4 regions of the Mesorhizobium oxytropidicola genome follow, and region 2 is predicted to be linked to each of the others. Evidence: predicted binding sites of a transcription regulator. Region 2 holds the regulator's gene; each other region holds the start of a gene.

Evidence for each region. The regulator PhoB, encoded in region 2, activates phosphate uptake and scavenging genes when phosphate is short. The targets are predictions, from matches to a motif close to TGTCATNNANCTGTCAT.
Region 1: a site for PhoB is predicted at 1,237-1,253, ahead of AC0V8S_RS17890 (esterase-like activity of phytase family protein). Genes of this name have one in related genera too.
Region 3: a site for PhoB is predicted at 1,113-1,129, ahead of phnC (phosphonate ABC transporter ATP-binding protein). Genes of this name have one in related genera too.
Region 4: a site for PhoB is predicted at 2,910-2,926, ahead of AC0V8S_RS35070 (ceramide glucosyltransferase). Genes of this name have one in related genera too.

What each region holds. Positions count from the first base shown of each region.
Region 1 covers NZ_CM149692.1:3,588,051-3,592,569, forward strand. Annotated here, with positions in the region: gene AC0V8S_RS17890 (esterase-like activity of phytase family protein) at 1-1,122, opposite strand, end outside; gene AC0V8S_RS17895 (GcvT family protein) at 1,431-3,842, shown strand; gene AC0V8S_RS17900 (trimethylamine methyltransferase family protein) at 3,856-4,519, shown strand, end outside.
Region 2 covers NZ_CM149692.1:1,628,475-1,632,993, reverse strand. Annotated here, with positions in the region: gene AC0V8S_RS08205 (sugar ABC transporter permease) at 1-439, opposite strand, end outside; gene xylF (D-xylose ABC transporter substrate-binding protein) at 586-1,626, opposite strand; gene AC0V8S_RS08195 (ROK family protein) at 1,897-3,144, shown strand; gene phoB (phosphate regulon transcriptional regulator PhoB) at 3,299-3,988, opposite strand; gene phoU (phosphate signaling complex protein PhoU) at 4,008-4,519, opposite strand, start outside.
Region 3 covers NZ_CM149692.1:1,947,004-1,951,522, reverse strand. Annotated here, with positions in the region: gene AC0V8S_RS09780 (DapH/DapD/GlmU-related protein) at 1-280, shown strand, start outside; gene AC0V8S_RS09775 (DUF1868 domain-containing protein) at 367-1,077, shown strand; gene phnC (phosphonate ABC transporter ATP-binding protein) at 1,208-2,065, shown strand; gene phnD (phosphonate ABC transporter substrate-binding protein) at 2,168-3,076, shown strand; gene phnE (phosphonate ABC transporter, permease protein PhnE) at 3,190-4,104, shown strand; gene phnE (phosphonate ABC transporter, permease protein PhnE) at 4,108-4,519, shown strand, end outside.
Region 4 covers NZ_CM149692.1:7,082,443-7,086,961, forward strand. Annotated here, with positions in the region: gene AC0V8S_RS35060 (O-succinylhomoserine sulfhydrylase) at 1-1,104, shown strand, start outside; gene AC0V8S_RS35065 (BrnA antitoxin family protein) at 1,126-1,353, opposite strand; gene AC0V8S_RS35070 (ceramide glucosyltransferase) at 1,657-2,808, opposite strand; gene apaG (Co2+/Mg2+ efflux protein ApaG) at 3,030-3,422, shown strand; gene AC0V8S_RS35080 (Hsp33 family molecular chaperone) at 3,603-4,519, opposite strand, start outside.

The DNA of each region.
Region 1 (4,519 bases), 2.0 Mb from region 2:
ATCGAAGGCGCCGCCGGCAATGTCGGTCGCGGTCGAAACGTCGACGACGAAGATCTGGCGCAGCAGCGAGGTGTCGCCCTTCACCCCCTGGCCGTTGCCGCTGTCGCGTGCCAGCATCAGGAAGGACGTGTCCGACAGCGCCACGATCTCGCTTTGCGCGGCGATCTTGGTCTTGCCCTTGGCATCCTTGAACACCGGCAACGGCACGACATATTCATGCGCCAGCTTGAGATGGGTGAGGTCGGAGGCGTCGTAGACCAGCGCCCTCGTGTTCTGCCGGGTCGAACCGGAATCGCCGCCATCCTGCCTTGTCGCCGACTGCAGCACGGCGATCAGGAACTTGCCGTCCGGTGTCATCGCCATGCCCTCGAGGCCCTGGTTGTTCTGGCGGCCGGTCTCGGGATCCTTCGGATCGGGTTCGGCAGCACCAGGGCCGGGATTGTCCGAGGAGAAGTTCGGCGCGCCCTTGCGCATCGGCACCAGCGCCGCCGGCGGCTGGGTCGCCGACAGCAGGCGGCCTTGCGCCGAGAACCGGTAGATGTTGGGGCCATATTCGTCGGAGATGAACATCGAGCCGTCGGGCAGCCGCACGATCGCCTCGTTGTCGAGGGCGAGCTTACCGTTGGTGGCGACGGGCAGCATCGGCATGTCGCCAGCCGCGGCGCGCACATCCGAGAGGGGATCGAGACCGGTGGCGTCGGCGCCCTTGTCGTCGGTCAGCAGCATTGTGTCGGCCAGCGTCGCCTTGACTTCGGTCTGCTGCTGGCCGGCAGCGCCCGCTGCCGCCGGGGTGAACTCGATGCCGATGGTGTTGAGGCGTGGCCGGTAATCGGTGGTGCCGGCGACATTGTAGCCGCGATCCGGCAGCAGCCAGAGCGAACCCTTGTAGGTGCCCGCTTCATGCGCCCAACTGGCGGTGTCGATCGCCATGCCGGAACCCGAGCCGAACGTCTCGCCGAACTTGTCGCGCTGCGCGGCCGGGATGCGGCCGACACCGACCAGACCCTTGTTGACAAAGCTGGTGGCGTCGACGGTCGCGGTGCTGTCGGCCAGTGCCGGCGTCAAGGCGGTGAACAGGGCCAGCGCGACGCCGAGCGAGGCGGTTCGGTGCAGGTGTTTCATAGACAATCCTCTTTGTGACAAAGCGTGCCGGAGCGGCCGAAGGACGAAAAGCTGAAAGAGGCGTACATCGATGATGGCGCGCGCGCGCCCCCCAAAGCGATCTACGGCGCGAACATGATGCTTGCGTGACAGCGCGCGGTACATGCCCGCCGGCTTCGTCACGCGCCGACAGAAACGTGTGCCCGAGCCAACGAATTGATCACCTCGCCACGTGTTGGTTCGGTCAGGCGAGGTGTGTTCTGGGTCGCACTAGACACTTATGTCCAGTGCGTATATGGTGCGGCTTCTGACAGACCGGGAGGGAAGCCTTGAAGCCGCATTATCGCGCAGTGGTTATCGGGGGTGGGGTGGTCGGCGCCTCGGTGCTCTACCACCTGACGCGGTTCGGCTGGTCTGACGTGGCGCTGATCGAGCGTGCCGAACTGACCGCCGGTTCGACCTGGCATGCGGCGGCAGGTTTCCATGCGCTCAATGCCGATCCCAACGTCGCGGCTCTGCAGGACTACACCATCAATCTCTACCGCGAGATCGAGGCCGAATCCGGCCAGGACATCGGCCTGCACATGACCGGCGGCGTCAACATCGCCAGCGATCCCCAGCGCTGGGAGTGGCTGAAATCGGCCTGGGCGGTGTTCCAGTCGGTCGGCATCGAAACCGCCCGGCTGGTGACACCCAGCGAGATCAAGGAAATCTGCCCGATCGTCGACGTCACCGGCGTGCTCGGCGGCCTGCACGATTCCAACGAAGGCCATCTCGACCCCTACGGCACGACACATGCCTATGCGGGCGCCGCGAAGAAGCGCGGTGCGGACATTATCCTGCGCAACCGCGTCGTCGAGCTGACAGCGCGCGCCGACGGCCACTGGGACGTCGTCACCGAACAGGGCACCATCGTGGCCGAGCATGTCGTCAACGCCGGCGGCCTGTGGGCAAAGCAGCTCGGCCGCATGGCCGGCGTCGACCTGCCGGTGACGCCGATGGAGCACCATTATTTCATCACCGAGGACATTCCGGAGATCGCGGCACTGGACCGGGAGATCGGCATCGCCGTCGATCTCGACGGTTTTTCCTACCTAAGACAAGAGCGCAAGGGCGTGCTGCTCGGCGTCTACGAGCAGAACCCGAAGCACTGGAACATGGATGGCGCGCCATGGGATTATGGTATCGAGCTGATCCCGGAAGACATCGACCGCATCAGCCCGGAGCTCGCCAAGGCGCATGAGCGCTTTCCCTGCCTGGCAACGGCGGGTATCCGCAAATGGGTCAACGGCGCCTTCACCTTTACCCCTGATGGCAACCCGATCGTCGGACCGGTGCGCGGCCTGAAAAACTACTGGGTCGCCTGCGGCGTCATGGCCGGCTTCAGCCAGGGCGGCGGCGTCGGCAAGTCGCTGGCCGAATGGATGATTTACGGCGAGCCGCAGGCCGACATTTTCGGCATGGACATTGCCCGCTACGGCGCCTTCGCCGCCAACCGCGAATATCTCGCGCAGACGACACGGCAATTCTATTCGCGCCGCTTCGTCATGACCTTTCCCAATGAGCGGCTGCCCGCGGGCAGGCCTTTGAAACGCCCCGGCGCCTATGACGGCATGAGTGCCGCGGGTTGCGAATGGACGGCGTCGTGGGGGCTGGAAATCCCGGCCTATTTCGCGCCGATGGGGTTTCGCGAGAACACGACGCTCAAGCGCTCCAACGCCTTCGACATCGTCGGCGACGAGGCGTTGCAGGTCCGGCGCGCCGCCGGTCTCGTCGATATCTCGGCCTATGCGCGCTATGCGGTGTCGGGGCCATGCGCCCAGGCATGGCTCGACCGGCTGCTTGCCTGCAAGCTGCCGAAAGCGGGACAGGCGCGGCTGGCGCCGATGCTCGGGCCGAATGGGCGGCTGAAGGGCGACCTCACCGTGATCAACTGGGGCAGCAGTGACTATTGGCTGATGGGTTCCTACTATCTCAGGGAATTCCACATGCGCTGGTTCGAGAGCCAGGCGGCGGAAGGGGTTGCTGTCACTGACATTTCCGACGCGATGAGCGGCTTCCTGCTGACCGGGCCGAATGCCCGCAATATCCTCGAACGCACCACGCATCAGGACGTCTCCACCGCGGCACTGCCATTCATGGCCTGCGGCGCGTTCGACATCGGCATGGTGCGGGCGCGGGTTGCCCGCCTCTCGATCGCCGGTGAACTCGGCTTCGAGATCAGTTGCCCGGTGGCCATGCATGCCACACTGCGCGACACGCTGCTCGCGGCAGGCGAGGATCTCGGCCTGGCCGAGGTCGGCTACTACGCGCTCAATGCGCTCAGGCTGGAGAAAAGCTTCGGCATCTGGTCACGCGAATTCACACAAGGCTACACGCCAGGCCAGACCGGCCTCGACCGTTTCATCGCCTTCGACAAGGGCGATTTCGTCGGCCGCGGGGCGGCGCTGAAGGAATGCAAGGCGGGCACCTCGCAACGGATGGTGACGCTGGAGATCGATGCGCTTGACGCCGACGCCAGCGGCTTCGAGCCGGTCTGGCGCGAGGGCCGGCGCGTCGGTTTCGTCACTTCCGGCGGCTTTGGCTACACGATCGGCAAGAGCGTCGCGCTGGCGTTGGTCGACGACGATTTTGCCGAGGAGGGGACGGCGCTTTCGGTGCACATTGTCGGCGTCGAACGGCCGGCACGGATCATCGCGGCCTCGCCCTACGATCCCTCGGGCAAGGCGATGCGGCAATGAGGAGGATTTTCGGATGATCGATGACGCGGCACGAGACAACAGGCGCGAACGCCGGCGCGGACGCACAGGCGAGGCCGGCAGCGAGAGCAGCCGCCGACCCAATTACCGGTCGCTGAAGAACCCGTTCCTGCCGCAGCCGATCTTTTCGGACGACCAGGTCGCCGCGATCCACGACACGGCGCTGCGCGTGCTGGAGGAACTCGGCATCAAGGTGCTGCTGCCGCAGGCACGAGAGCTTTTCGCCAGCGCCGGAGCGCTGGCCGACCCGGATACCGATATGGTGTGCATTGGCCGCGACATGGTGGTGGCGGCACTCGCCTCGGCGCCGAAGTCGATCCAAGCGCGAGCCGGCGACCGTTCCCGCGACCTGACGCTGGAACTTGGCTCGATGACCTTCCTGGCCGGATGCGGCGCGCCGAACGTCACCGATCTCGAACGCGGCCGCCGGCCGGGCACGCTCGCCGATTTCGAGGATCTGCTGCGGCTGGTGCAGCATTTCGACGTGCTGCATATGCTTGGCCCTTGCATCGAGCCGCAGGATGTCGACAACCGCTTTCGCCACTATGCCGTCAACCGCGCGCAGCTGACGCTGTCCGACAAGTTCCCCTTCATCTTCGCGCGCGGCACACCGCAGGTCGAGGACGGTTTCGAGATGATCCGGCTGGCACGCGGCCTGT
Region 2 (4,519 bases):
ATGCGCCGATCAGGAGGCCAAGCACCACGCCGGCCGCCAGCGCGATGATCCAGAGCCAGGGATTTCCGAGCTGGAAACCGACGACGCGAATGAGGAATTCGGCCTGCGCCACACCCATGATCATGCCGATCACACCTTCGACGGATCCGACCGAGAGGTCGATGTTGCGCATGACGATGACCAGCACCATGCCGGTCGCCATGATCGCGACCGAAGAGGTCTGCACCGACAGGTTCCACAGATTGCGCGGCGTCAGGAAAAGCCCACCCGACAGGATATGGATGCCGACCCAGATGACCAGCAGCGCACCGACCATGCCAAGCATGCGCGTGTCGAGTTCGGTGGCCTTGAGAAACCGTCCAACGGCACTGAGTTCGGATGCACGCGCCTTGTCCGCCGCAGTGCTGCCGACCGGTTGATTAGAGGTCGTGTCGGTCATGCTATCCTCCCACCGGTTTACCGTCTGGCGCGGATGCCGGAACATGGATGCTATTTGCTTTCCGCAGTCATTTGAAGCGGGAAGCCCCTTGAGAAACGCCGCGGCTTTTCGGGCCGCGGCGTCGATATCGAACCGTATTGCGCCGTTTAGTTGCAGGCCGCGACGCTGCCGGCGGCGACGCCCGCGCAGACTTCGTCCTTCTTGATCCAGCCGGCGTCGATGACGACGTTGAGATTGTCCTTGGTGATGGCGACCGGGGTCAGGAACAGCGACTTGACGGTGTTGCCGCCAGGTGTCGTGAAGTCCTTCACACCAGCTATGTCGGTCATCTTCTTGCCGTCGGCCAGCTGCGAGGCGATCTCAGCGGCGTTCTTGCCGAGTTCGCGCGCGTCCTTCCAAACCGACACGGTCTGGGTGCCGAGCGCGATGCGGTTGAGCGCGGCATGGTCGCCGTCCTGGCCCGACACCGGCACGGTGCCGGCGAGACCTTGCGCCGTCAGCGCCGCGACGACGCCGCCGGCGGTGCCGTCATTGGCCGCGACGACCGCGTCGACCTTGTTGTCGTTGGCGGTCAGGAACTGTTCCATGTTCTTCTGGGCGTTGGCGGGCAGCCAGCCGTCCGTATAGGCCTCACCGACATTCTTGATCTTGCCGCTGTCAATGGCCGCCTTGAGCACTTCCATCGAGCCCGAGAACAGGAAATCGGCATTCGGATCGGAGCCCGAGCCCTTGATGAAGACATAGTTGCCTTCCGGCTTGGCCTTGAACACCGCAGCGGCCTGCAAGCGGCCGACTTCCTTGTTGTCGAAGGTCAGGTAGAAGACGTCCTTGTTCTCGATCAGGCGGTCATAGCCGACGACGGGAATGCCTTCGTCCAGGGCCTTCTGCACGGCCGGGCCGATGGCCGAGGCATCCTGCGCCAGGATGATCAGCGAATTGGCGCCCTGCGAGATGAGGCTCTCGACATCGGTAAGCTGCTTGCCGGGATTGGACTGTGCGTCGGCGGAAATGTACTTGTCGCCGGCGGCCTCGATCGCCTTCTTCATCGCGGCCTCGTCAGTCTTCCAGCGCTCTTCCTGGAAGTTGGACCACGAAACGCCAATGACCTTGTCCTTCGCCTGCGCGACCGACGCGAGCGTCAGCGACATGGCGACACCCGCCAGGATGGCGGCTGTGAATCTCTTCATGATATTCCTCCCTGCGCCGCGTATGGCGCGACCAAACTGGCCCTAAGGCCGGCACAGAGGCTCTATTTTTTCGAGCCTCGAAAAACACTGATCCAACACCGGAACGCTGTCAACAACGATTCTGATGGATTTTGATGTCCCTGCGAATTTTTTTCGAGCCTCGGAATAAATAAATGACAGGACGGGCCGCTTCTGCCAGTATTTGACCGTGTCGCACGCGGCGTTTGAGGGGCCGGAGGAACCGCGGCGACCGGGAGGATGTGGGAAAACATGTCGGTCGGAATCCGTCACGACGATCTGCGCCGGCGCAACCGCGCCATGGTGATTGCGGCCGTGCGCCGGGCCGGCCGGCCCTCGCGCACCGAGATCGCCGCGACCACCGGCCTCAGCCATTCGACCATATCGGCGATTTCCTCCGATCTGATCGGTGAAGGCATCCTGGCCGAAGGCAAGCCGAGCGAGGCCGGCTCGCTGAAGCGCGGCAGGCCGCAGGTCGGCCTCGGCCTCAACCCGGAGGCCGCGGCCGTCATGACCGTGGTGCTGTCGCTGAATTTCCTGTCCGTCGCGGTCATCGACTATGCCGGCCAGGTGATATCGGAGGAACAGCGCCGGCTGGACACGCTGACCATGTCGCGCGAGGCGCTGATCGGCGAATGCGTCGCCATCGTGCGGCGCCGCCTCGATGATCCCGATATCGACGTGCGCAGCGTCGCCCGCATCGCACTGGCAATCCAGGGCATCACCGACACCGAGGCCCGGGCGATGCTGTGGTCGCCGATCACGCCACAGACCGACATCGCCTTCGCCGATATACTCGAAGCCGAGTTCGGCATCCCCGCCACCATGGAAAACGACTGCAACATGATGGCGGTGGCGCTGCGCTGGCGCGATCCCGAGCGTTACCGCGACGACTTCATCGCCATCCTGCTTTCGCACGGCATCGGCATGGGGCTGGTGTTGAAGGGCGAGCTGTTCACCGGCACCCATTCCTCGGGCGGCGAGTTCGGCCACATGATCCATCGGCCAGGCGGCGCGCTCTGCCGCTGCGGGCGGCGCGGCTGCGTCGAGGCCTATGCCGGCAACTACGCCATCTGGCGCAATGCCCGGCAGCTCGGTGAGGACACCGAGCCGGTCGCAGATGTCAGCGACGCCCAGATGCGGGCACTGGCCGCGACGGCGCGGGAACGGGACGGGCCCGAGCGCGAAGCCTATCGTAAAGCCGGCGAGGCGCTCGGCTATGGCCTCGGCAGCCTGTTCGCGCTGATCGATCCCGCACCCGTCGCCATGGTCGGCGTCAGCGCCGCCGCCTTCGACCTGATCGAGCCGGCATTGCGCGAGGCGATCGCCCAGACCGCTGGCGGCCAGCACTCGAAATCGATTTCCTTCGACACCGAACCGAACGAACTGCCGCTGATCCGCGAAGGCTGCGCCATGCGCGCACTGACCTTCGTCGACCAGGAGATTTTCGCGCCGGGCGGGCAGGGTAAGTCAGGCGTTGCCGGCAAGAACGTTGCCTGAGTAACGCGCAGGGATATGTTGAGATTCAGGTCAGGCCGAGTCGAGAATGGCGGGTTCCGAGAACCGGAACGGAGCGGACATTTGGGTCCGTGAGTACCGGAAGCGCGGGAAACCGCCATTCGCAGGCCGGCATCACCTGAATATCAGCATATCCCTAATCCTCGCGGATCGCGTAGCCCGCCCCCCGAATGGTCCTGATAACATCGGGCATGCGGCCATTGTTGACCGCCTTGCGCAGCCGGCCGACATGCACGTCCACGGTGCGCTCGTCGATGTAGATCGTCTCGCCCCAGACATTGTCGAGCAACTGGCTGCGCGAGAACACGCGACCGGGATGGCGCATCATGAATTCGAGGAGGCGGAACTCGGTCGGCCCGAGCCGGATCTCGCTCTTCTTGCGATAGACCCGGTGCGATTCGCGGTCGAGCACGATGTCGCCGACCTTGAGCACGCTGGACAGAACTTCCGGCTTGGCGCGGCGCAGCAGCGCCTTGACGCGAGCCATGAATTCCGGCGTCGAGAACGGCTTGACCAGATAGTCGTCGGCGCCGGTCGAAAGGCCGCGCACACGGTCGCTTTCCTCGCCGCGCGCGGTCAGCATGATGATCGGCAGCCGCTCGGTCTCGGGCCGCATCCGCAGGCGCCGGCAGAGTTCGATGCCGGACACCGCCGGCACCATCCAGTCGAGCACCAGAAGGTCGGGCACGTTTTCCTGCAGGCGGATTTCGGCTTCGTCGCCGCGTGTCACCACCTCGACCTGGTAACCCTCCGATTCCAGATTGTAGCGGAGGAGCACGCCAAGCGGCTCCTCATCCTCCACCACCATGATGCGTGGTGCGATCATCGATTGGTTACCCCTGCGCTCAGGCCGCCGGCGCCGACATCGCCGTCTCGTCCTGTTTTGGACGGTTGGCGGGCAGTTGCGTGCCGGTCAGGACATAGTACGCGTTTTCGGCGATGTTGGTCACATGGTCGCCGATGCGTTCGAGATTCTTGGCGCAGAACAGCAGATGCGTGCAAGCCGTGATGTTGCGCGGATCCTCCATCATATAGGTCAGCAGTTCGCGGAAGACGGAGGTGTATTTGACGTCGATGCGCTCGTCGTCGGCGCGCAGCTTCGCCAGCGCGGCGGCATCGCGCGCCGCATACTCTTCGATCACGCCCTGCACCTGGATCAACACCAGCTGCGCCATGGCGTCGATGGAGTGCGAAAGATCGCGCGGCGTGGCGCTGAGCCCGACGGTGCCGACGCGCTTGGCGATGTTCTTGGCAAGATCGCCGATGCGTTCGAGGTCGCCGGCCATGCGGATCGAGCCGACGACATGACGCAGATCGTCGGCCATAGGCTGGCGCTTGGCGATCAGTGTGATGGCGC
Region 3 (4,519 bases), 320 kb from region 2:
CGACACCTGGCTCGGCCACGGCTCGACCGTCCTGCCGGGAGTCACCGTCGGTGATGGCGCGGCGGTCGGCGCCGGCGCCGTCGTCTCGAAGGATGTCGCGCCCTACACCATCGTTGCCGGCGTGCCGGCAAAGCCGATCCGCGAACGCTTCGACCGCCGCACCGCCGGACGCTACCAGGCGCTTGCCTGGTGGGACTGGGACCACGCCAGGCTGCGCGCCTCGCTCGACGATTTTCGCGAGCTCTCTGCGGAAGCGTTCCTGGAGAAATACGAGGGATAGTCCCTCACATCATCGTCATGTGAGAGCCTGTTCACATCCTTGACACATGACTCGGACAGGACGCCATCTCCCCCAAGGAGATCGCTATGTTCGACGTTGTCACACCCTCACTCGCCGGATTCTTTGCCGGCTCCAATCCGATGCCGCCGACGCATCTCGGCACGCGCTACGACACCTCAGGCAATTTCCTGACCGAGCCCGGCAACACCGTCGTCAGCCATCTCGTCAGCGGTTCGCCGTCCGAGGCCGTGGTGCTTGCGGTGCGCGACAAGATGCTGGCTATGCCCGACGCCGACCGGCTTGCCTTCACGCCCGTCTCCAGCCTGCACATGACGCTGTTCCAGGGCATCATCGAATATCGCCGCCGCCTGCCCTACTGGCCGCAGAACGTACCGCTCGACACCAGCATTGACGCCATGACCCGGCTTTATCTGGAACGGCTGAAGGGTTTCGAAGGCTTCGGCCCGTTCAGCATCAAGGTGGTCGAGGTCGTGCCCACAGGCCTCACCGTGGCCGGCGCGACGGACGAGGACGTGCGCATCATGCGTCGATGGCGCGATGCCCTGGCAGGGCCATTCGGCTACCGGCATCCCGATCACGACGCTTATGTCTTCCACATCACCTTCGCCTATCAGATCCAGCGTCTGGCAGACGACAGGGCGGCTGCGTGGCAGACGCTGTTCGATGATGGCCTTGCGCTTTTCGCAAGGCAGGCGCCGGTGATCGAGATCAAGCCACCCGCCTTCTGCGCTTTCCGCGACATGAAGCATTTCGAGGAATTGCTGGTGCTCGGCTGATTGTCCGCAAGTCGCCGGTCGTCGCGCCTGTGGAGCGTAACAAAACTGACATGCTGGCGACACGGCAGGTTCATGTGGCTGCGCTAGGCGAATGCCTGACGATCAATAAGGTCCGGACTGGAACCTGCCTATGTCAGCAAGCTCTGCCACGCTCGAAATCCGCGGTGTCAGCCGACGATTTGGCAAGAACACCGCCGTTAGCGACGTCAACATCTCGATCCCGCAGGGTCAGATGGTCGGCGTCATCGGCCGTTCGGGCGCCGGCAAATCGACCCTTCTTCGCATGATCAACCGTCTTGTCGACCCCAGCCAGGGGTCGATTTTTTTTGACGGCGCCGAGGTCTCCCAGCTGCGCGGCTCGCCGCTGCGGCGCTGGCAGCGCGACTGCGCCATGATCTTCCAGCAGTTCAACCTGGTGCCGCGCCTCGACGTGCTGACCAATGTGCTGCTTGGCAAGCTGAACCACCGTTCGACCCTGTCCAACCTTCTCGGCATGTTCTCGCGCGCCGAATGCGCCGAGGCCGTCGCCGCGCTCGAGCGGCTCGACATAGCCCGCACCGCACTTCAGCCCGCCGGCACCCTGTCCGGCGGACAGCAGCAGCGCGTCGCCATCGCCCGCGCCCTGATGCAGCAGCCCAAGGTGATCCTTGCCGACGAGCCGATCGCCTCGCTCGACCCGCTCAACGCCAAGGTGGTGATGGATTCGCTGCAGGACATCAATCTGCGCGAAGGCATCACCGTCGTCACCAATCTGCATACGCTCGACACCGCCCGCGCCTATTGCAACCGCATCATCGGCATGGCCGCCGGCAAGGTCGTCTTCGATGGCCCGCCCGAAGAGCTCAATCGTGAGGCCGTTCGCCTCGTCTACGGCGCCGACAGCAATGGCGTAGAGATATCGGAGGCCATCACCTCCACAAGCGTTGCCTTCAAGCAAAAGATCGCTGCATCCGCCGGACCGCTCGAACCTGCATTCCCAGGTTACTGAGTTCAAGAAAGAGCGGCTCGGATCGTCCGCCCACGTCAAGGGCACTTGTCAAGATCAAGAACGCTGCCGGCGCGGGGCCGGAACTTACAGGAGAGACATCAAATGTTCAGGAAGATGGTTTTCAGCGCCGTTTCGGTGCTTGCCATGGCGACCAGCATGGCCCACGCCGCCGATCTGAAGGAATTCCGCGTCGGCATCCTCGGCGGTGAAAACGAAACCGACCGGCTGCGCAACTACCAGTGCCTGGCCGACCATTTGAAGGCCGAATTCGGCTTCGAAAAGGTCTCGCTGTTCCCCGCCGCCGATTATGACGGCGTCATCCAGGGCCTGCTCGGCGGCACGCTCGACTTCGCCGAACTCGGCGCCTCGGGCTATGCCAGCGTCTATCTTAAGGATCCGAAGGCTGTCACCCCGATCCTCACCACCAAGCAGACCGATGGTTCCACCGGTTACTATTCGATCGGCCTGGCTCTGAAGACCTCGGGCATCACCGACATCAAGTCGGCCAAGGGCAAAAAGCTCGGCTATGCCGATCCGGATTCGACCTCCGGCTACCTGATCCCGCTGACGCAGATTCCGAAGACCACCGGCGCCTCCAACGAAGCCTTCTTCGCTTCGACCCAGTTCAATGGCGGCCACGAGAACAACATCCTGGCCGTGCGCGACGGCAAGGTCGATGTCGCGGTGGATGATTCCTCCGGCATCGGCGACTTCAAGAACGGTTACACCTCCGGCACCTTCCACAAGGAAGTCGCCAAGGGCGCCGTCGACCCCAACGACTTCGTCGAAGTCTGGCGTTCGGGCCTGATCCCGAACGGCCCGCTGGTCGTGCGCACCGCGCTCGGCGACGACATGACCGCCAAGCTTGCCAACTTCTTCACGCAGCTGCCGCAGAAGGACAAGGCTTGCTTCGAAGGCGTCGAAGGCGGTGATTTCACCGGCTACGTCCCAGTGAAGCCCGACTTCTACAGCGTCATCGTCGAAGCCCGTAAGGCAGCCATCGGCGGCTAACGGCGAAATCGGAAAGGGCGGTGTCTGAAAACACCGCCCTTTTTGCATCTCCGATCATGGCCCTTTCCGTGACAGCCGCTCCTTTGACAGCCCCTTCTGGCGCCACCCACCAGATGGCCGATGCCTGGCGACGCCAGACGTCGCTGCGCCGGTTCTACACAGTGCTTGGCGTCGGCCTGCTGCTCGCCGCGATGTTCGCCAGCATGTGGTTCGCCGACGAGGCCAATGCCGGCCATTTCTTCGACCGGCTGCCGCATATTCTGGATTTCTTGAGCTGGCTCATCCCCAAGGACTGGAACGATGTCTGGCGGGCACTGTTCGACGTTGCCTCGCCGCATGACACCGGCACGCAGGAATTCAACTTCCCGCTCGGCCGTATCTATGTCTGGGGCGGCTTCTACATCCCCGAATATTTCGAGCTGATGATCACCACGGTCAATGTCGCCTTGGTCTCGACCTTCATCGGCTTCATCTTCGCGGTGCCGTTCTCGTTCATCGCGGCGCGCAATCTGACGCCCCATCCGCTGCTGCGGCTGATCGTCAAGCGCTTCATGGAATTGCTGCGCGCCTTTCCGGAGATCGTCATTGCCGGCCTGTTCGCGGCCATCGTCTCGATCGGCCCGATCGCCGCCATCATCGCCATCGGCCTGCATTCGATCGGCGCGCTCGGCAAGCTGTTCTACGAGATCAACGAAAACATCGACATGCGTGCCGAGGAAGGTCTGCGCGCGGTCGGCGCCAACTGGTTCGAGCGGGTGCGCTTTGCCGGCCTGCCGCAGGTGCTGCCCAATTTCATGTCCTACACGCTGCTGCGCGTCGAGATCAATGTCCGCATCTCGACCATCATCGGCGCCGTCGGCGGCGGCGGCATTGGCGAGGAATTGAAGCTCTCCATCTCGCGCGGCTTCGGCGCCAAGACGCTGGCACTGGTGCTGCTCCTGTTCACGACCATCTTCATCATCGACCAGTTTTCCGCCTGGCTGCGCCGCAAGCTGGTCGGCGAGCAAGCCTTTATGATGGGGGCTTAAACCATGGCGACGATGACCGCCGAGGAGATGCTGTCGATCGAGGAGCGCTATCCCCAGGTGTTCCGGCGGCCGCTGTACAAACGCTTTGCGCCGCTCTTCCTGTTCGTCGGCATCCTGACTTACCTCATCTATGTCCTGTGGTTCTTCAGCCTGCCGCAAGTTCTGCGGGAATCACACTGGGAGCGTCTGCCGCTGTTCCTGACACAGTGGATCAGCTACGATTTGCAGCCCGAGTTCCGCCTCGACCAGCCTGAGATCACGCCAAAATACCCGCGCTTTTCCGCGCTTGGCGAAAACCCGAACCCCGACTGGGTGATCAAGAATCCGGACGGCACCTTCACCGTGCTGATCGATGGTCCAGCGAAATCCGTCACCTTCGACAAGGCGCAGGCGACGATCGTGGCCAATGGCGAGA
Region 4 (4,519 bases), 1.7 Mb from region 2:
GAGGCGATGTACCTGACGCAGGGCTATGTCTATCAAACGGCCCAGGCTGCCGAAGCCCGTTTCAAGGGTGAGGAACCCGGTTTCATCTATTCGCGCTACGCCAATCCGACCGTCGACATGTTCGAAAAGCGCATGTGCGCGCTGGAAGGTGCTGAGGACGCGCGCGCCACGGCATCGGGCATGGCGGCGGTGACGGCGGCCCTTCTGTGCAGCGTCAAGGCCGGTGACCACATCGTGGCGGCGCGCGCTTTGTTCGGCTCCTGCCGCTGGGTGGTCGAAACGTTGGCGCCGCGCTACGGCATCGAGGCGACGCTGGTCGACGGCACCGACATCGCCAACTGGGAAAAGGCGGTCAAGCCAAACACCAAGCTGTTCTTCCTGGAAAGCCCGACCAATCCGACATTGGAAGTGGTCGATATCGCCGCCGTCGCTTCGCTCGCCAACTCGATCGGCGCGCGGCTTGTCGTCGACAATGTCTTTGCCACGCCTTTGCAGCAGAAGCCGCTGCAGCTCGGCGCCCATATCGTCGTCTATTCAGCGACCAAGCACATTGATGGCCAGGGCCGTTGTCTTGGCGGCGTCATCCTGTCGGACAAGAAGTGGATCGACGAGAATTTGCACGACTATTTCCGCCACACCGGCCCCAGCCTGTCGCCCTTCAACGCCTGGACGCTGCTAAAGGGCCTGGAGACGCTGCCGCTGCGCGTGCGCCAGCAGACGGAGAGCGCCGGCAAGATCGCCGATTTCCTCGCAGAACAGCCGCAGATTGCCCGCGTCATCTATCCCGGCCGTGCCGACCATCCGCAGGCCGAGATCGTCAAGAAGCAGATGTCGGGCGGCTCGACACTGATCTGCCTCGACGTCAAGGGCGGCAAGCAGGCGGCCTTCGCGCTGCAGAACGCGCTCGACATCGTGCTGATCTCGAACAATCTTGGCGATGCCAAGAGCCTGATCACCCACCCGGCAACGACGACGCACAAGAATTTGAGCGACGAGGCGCGCGCCGAACTCGGCATCGGGCCTGGCACGCTCAGGCTGTCGGTCGGCCTGGAGGATACCGACGATCTGCTGGAAGATATCGCGCAGGCGCTGAAGGCCGGATAGCGGCAAGCGGCAGGCCGAGGGTTACAGACCCACCGCCTTGCGCAGCGCTTCGTTCATGCGCGTCTGCCAGCCGTCACCATCAGCCTTGAAGCGGTCGAGAACATCGGCATCTAGCCGCAACTGTATGGCACGCTTGGGCCGCGCAAGTGGTGGCCGGCCAACCTTGCGGCGCGAAACGACATCGGTCGGTTGTGCATCTGGATCGGCCTCGGCGGCAGCGATGATCGTAGCATCTTCTTCATCGGTCATCGCGGCGAGCGCCTTGCTGGCAAGCGCCAAAGCATCAGCACGTGACTGCTTTGGCGGGCTAGCCTCGCGGTGGACGATTGTCTTAGAGGTTTTCGACATAGTCCATTGGCGAAATCGAAGGATGGAGCGATCGCAAAATCCACGCCATGCTTGGCCTTGTTCGTCCTTGCCTTGTTTTCATCCCACTCGAACAGCATCGCCATCGGTGCGTTTCATAAATTATGTATACACAAAAATAGCGCCTAATCCAATAATTTTTGTATATACGATAACTTCTCCTAGAATCAAGCTGAGCCGTCGAGATCAGGCGCGCGACGGCGTCTCTTCCAGTTCCGCCGCCTTGGTGCCGATGGTCATCGCATTGCCGCGCCAGTCGACGGCGCCGCCGAGCCAGCCGCGTGCCCACATCGCCGGCAAGATCAGGTCGCGCGCCATGATTGCCGCGACCGAGCGTGGCGACAGGTGCCAACCCTTGGACCAGGCCAGGGCACACTCCGGAAGGTAGAAGGCCGCCAGCACGCCGATGGCCGTCAGCGGCAGGCTGAAGCCGGCGCCGGCAGCCGCAACCAGCGCAAGCGTCAGCGGCACCACCGCGCCAGTCAGGATCTCGGGCGCGAAGAACAGCGGGAAGGTGACGCGGCGCAGGCGCGCCCAGCGGGCCTGACGCGACCAGATCTCGCCAAGCCTGCGCCGGCCGAGCGGCTGCTCGAAGGGCGCGGCGACGAGATTGACGCGCAGGCCGAGGCCATTGACCAGCTTGGTCGCGGCCGCGTCTTCGGCGATTTCGGCGGCCAGCGCGCGAATGCCGCCATTGGCATCCAGCATCGGCTTGTTCCACAACATGCTCTTGCCCTGGGCAAAACCAAGACCAAGCGCCTCGCCGGCGTACTGCCAGCGCGCCTGCAGCGTGTTGAGGAAGGCGCATTCGACCTCGGCCCAGAAGCCCTGCGGCCGCGAACCGATCGGCGTCGAGCAGACAAGGCCGGTATCCGCCCGCCACGCCGCCATCAGATGCTGGATGTAGTCTCTCGGCATCAGCACGTTGGAATCGGCCAGGACGACCCAGTTGTGCCGTGCGGCTTCCCAGCCCTTGACGCAATTGTTGAGCTTGGGATTGGCGCTGACGCGGTCGTCACCGATCAACAGCCGGGCCGGCACTTTTGGAAAGCGGCCAATGGCGGCGCGGATCAACCTGACCACCGGATCGTCGGCATGGGCGACGCAGAAGATCAGCTCGTAGCGCGGCCAGTCGAGCGAGAAGGCGCGCTCCAGCGTCTCCTGCGTGAACGGTTCGACGCCGCGCGACGGCACGACAATCGACACCGGCGGCGATTTGCCGGCTGGCCGTGCGATGATCGTGCGCCGTTTCAGCTGTGAGGCGGCGAGCAGGATGCTGGCAGCGTTTGAAAGGATAAGAGCAGTCGAAAGCGATGCGGCTATGAGAGTGAGTTCCATCGAGATCTGGTCACTCCAGAAAAGACGGCCCGCATCGTGGCCGTTTTCAACAGTTCGACAGAGCGCCGAGTCGCCCGGTTCGTGCACACCATCATTGTCGTGTGTCACTTAAATGACATTCTTTGCCGGCACCTGCGTTTCAAAGTCAGGCGCGACAAGACGCGCACGTTGACCTGCTCGCCGGGAGCGCCGAAAGGTATCGGATTGTTTTGGAGCCGCTTATGTACCGCGCCGTCACGCGCAACATCGAAGTGCAGGTCAGGCCGTTCTACCTCGAGGACCGCTCGGATCCTTCCGAGAACCGCTATGTCTGGGGCTATCAGATAACGATCGACAACCAGTCGGACGAATTCGTGCAGCTTCTGTCGCGCTATTGGCACATCACCGACGGCGCCGGCCGGGTCGAGGAAGTGCGCGGCCCGGGCGTGGTCGGCGACCAGCCCGAGCTCAATCCCGGCGACAGCTACCAATATACGTCCGGCTGCCCACTCTCGACCCCGTCGGGCATCATGGTCGGGCACTACACGATGCGCAACAAACGCGGCGAGACTTTTGATATCGCCATCCCGGCGTTCTCGCTGGATCTGCCGGGGACAAGGCGGACGGTGAATTAGCGTCTTCTCCCCGTCACTATACGGGGAGAAATGCCCGGCAGGGCAATGAGGGGCGGCGTCGAGCCTTCCTGAGATATCGTCGAGGACGGGGTTTGCGCACGGCTATTCGCCGAAGTTAGCGCCGCCCCTCATCCGCCCTTCGGGCACCTTCTCCCCGTGAAACGGGGAGAAGGAAGGACTTTACTGTGCCGCGAATTCCGCCGGGTCGAAGTCGTACTGCGTCGAGCAGAATTCGCAGGCGACGTGGATGCCGCCATCCTCGGTGCTGTCCTTGATCTCTTGCGCGGAAAAACCCTCGAGGATGCCGCGGATCTTGTCCCTGGAGCATGAGCACTGGTCGGCGACGGGGGCGCCGCCGAAGACGCGCACGCCATGCTCGTGGAACAGGCGGTAGAGCAGCCGTTCGGCGCCGATAGTCGGGTCGATCAGTTCGGTCGGCTCGATGGTACCGAGCAGCGCCACCAGTTCCTGCCAGGAATTGTCGGCCGGTTCATGCGTCACGTCGCGCGGATCGCCGTCGCCGCCCGAAATGTCGGGCACGCGCATGCGCTCGGGTGACTGCGGCAGGAACTGCGCCAGAATGCCGCCCGCGCGCCACTGCTCACGCGCGCCGCCAACGCCGGGCGTCAAAAGCTTGGCCACCGAGAGCCTGATATCCGTCGGGATCTGTTCCGACTGGCGGAAATAAGTGCGCGCAGCGTCCTCCAGCGTTTCGCCGTCAAGCTGGACGATGCCCTGATAGCGCTGGGTGTGGGCGCCCTGGTCGATGGTCAGCGCCAGCACGCCGCTACCGAGCAGCGTCTGCTGGGATGTCTCGCCCGCAGCAACCAAAGCCTCGAGCCTATCGGCATCGAAGCGCGCATAGGCGCGCAGCGCCGACGGCGTCGAAAAATCCGCCACCAGCATGTCGACCGGCCCGTCGGTGCGGGTCTGCAGGATGAACTTGCCTTCGAACTTGAGCGAAGTGCCAAGCAACACCGTCAGCACACAGGCCTCCGCCAGCAGGCGGGCGACCGGCTCGGGATAGTCGTGGCGGCTGAGGATGGCGTCGAGCATCGGCCCGAGCTGGACCGTGCGGCCGCGCACGTCGAGCGGGC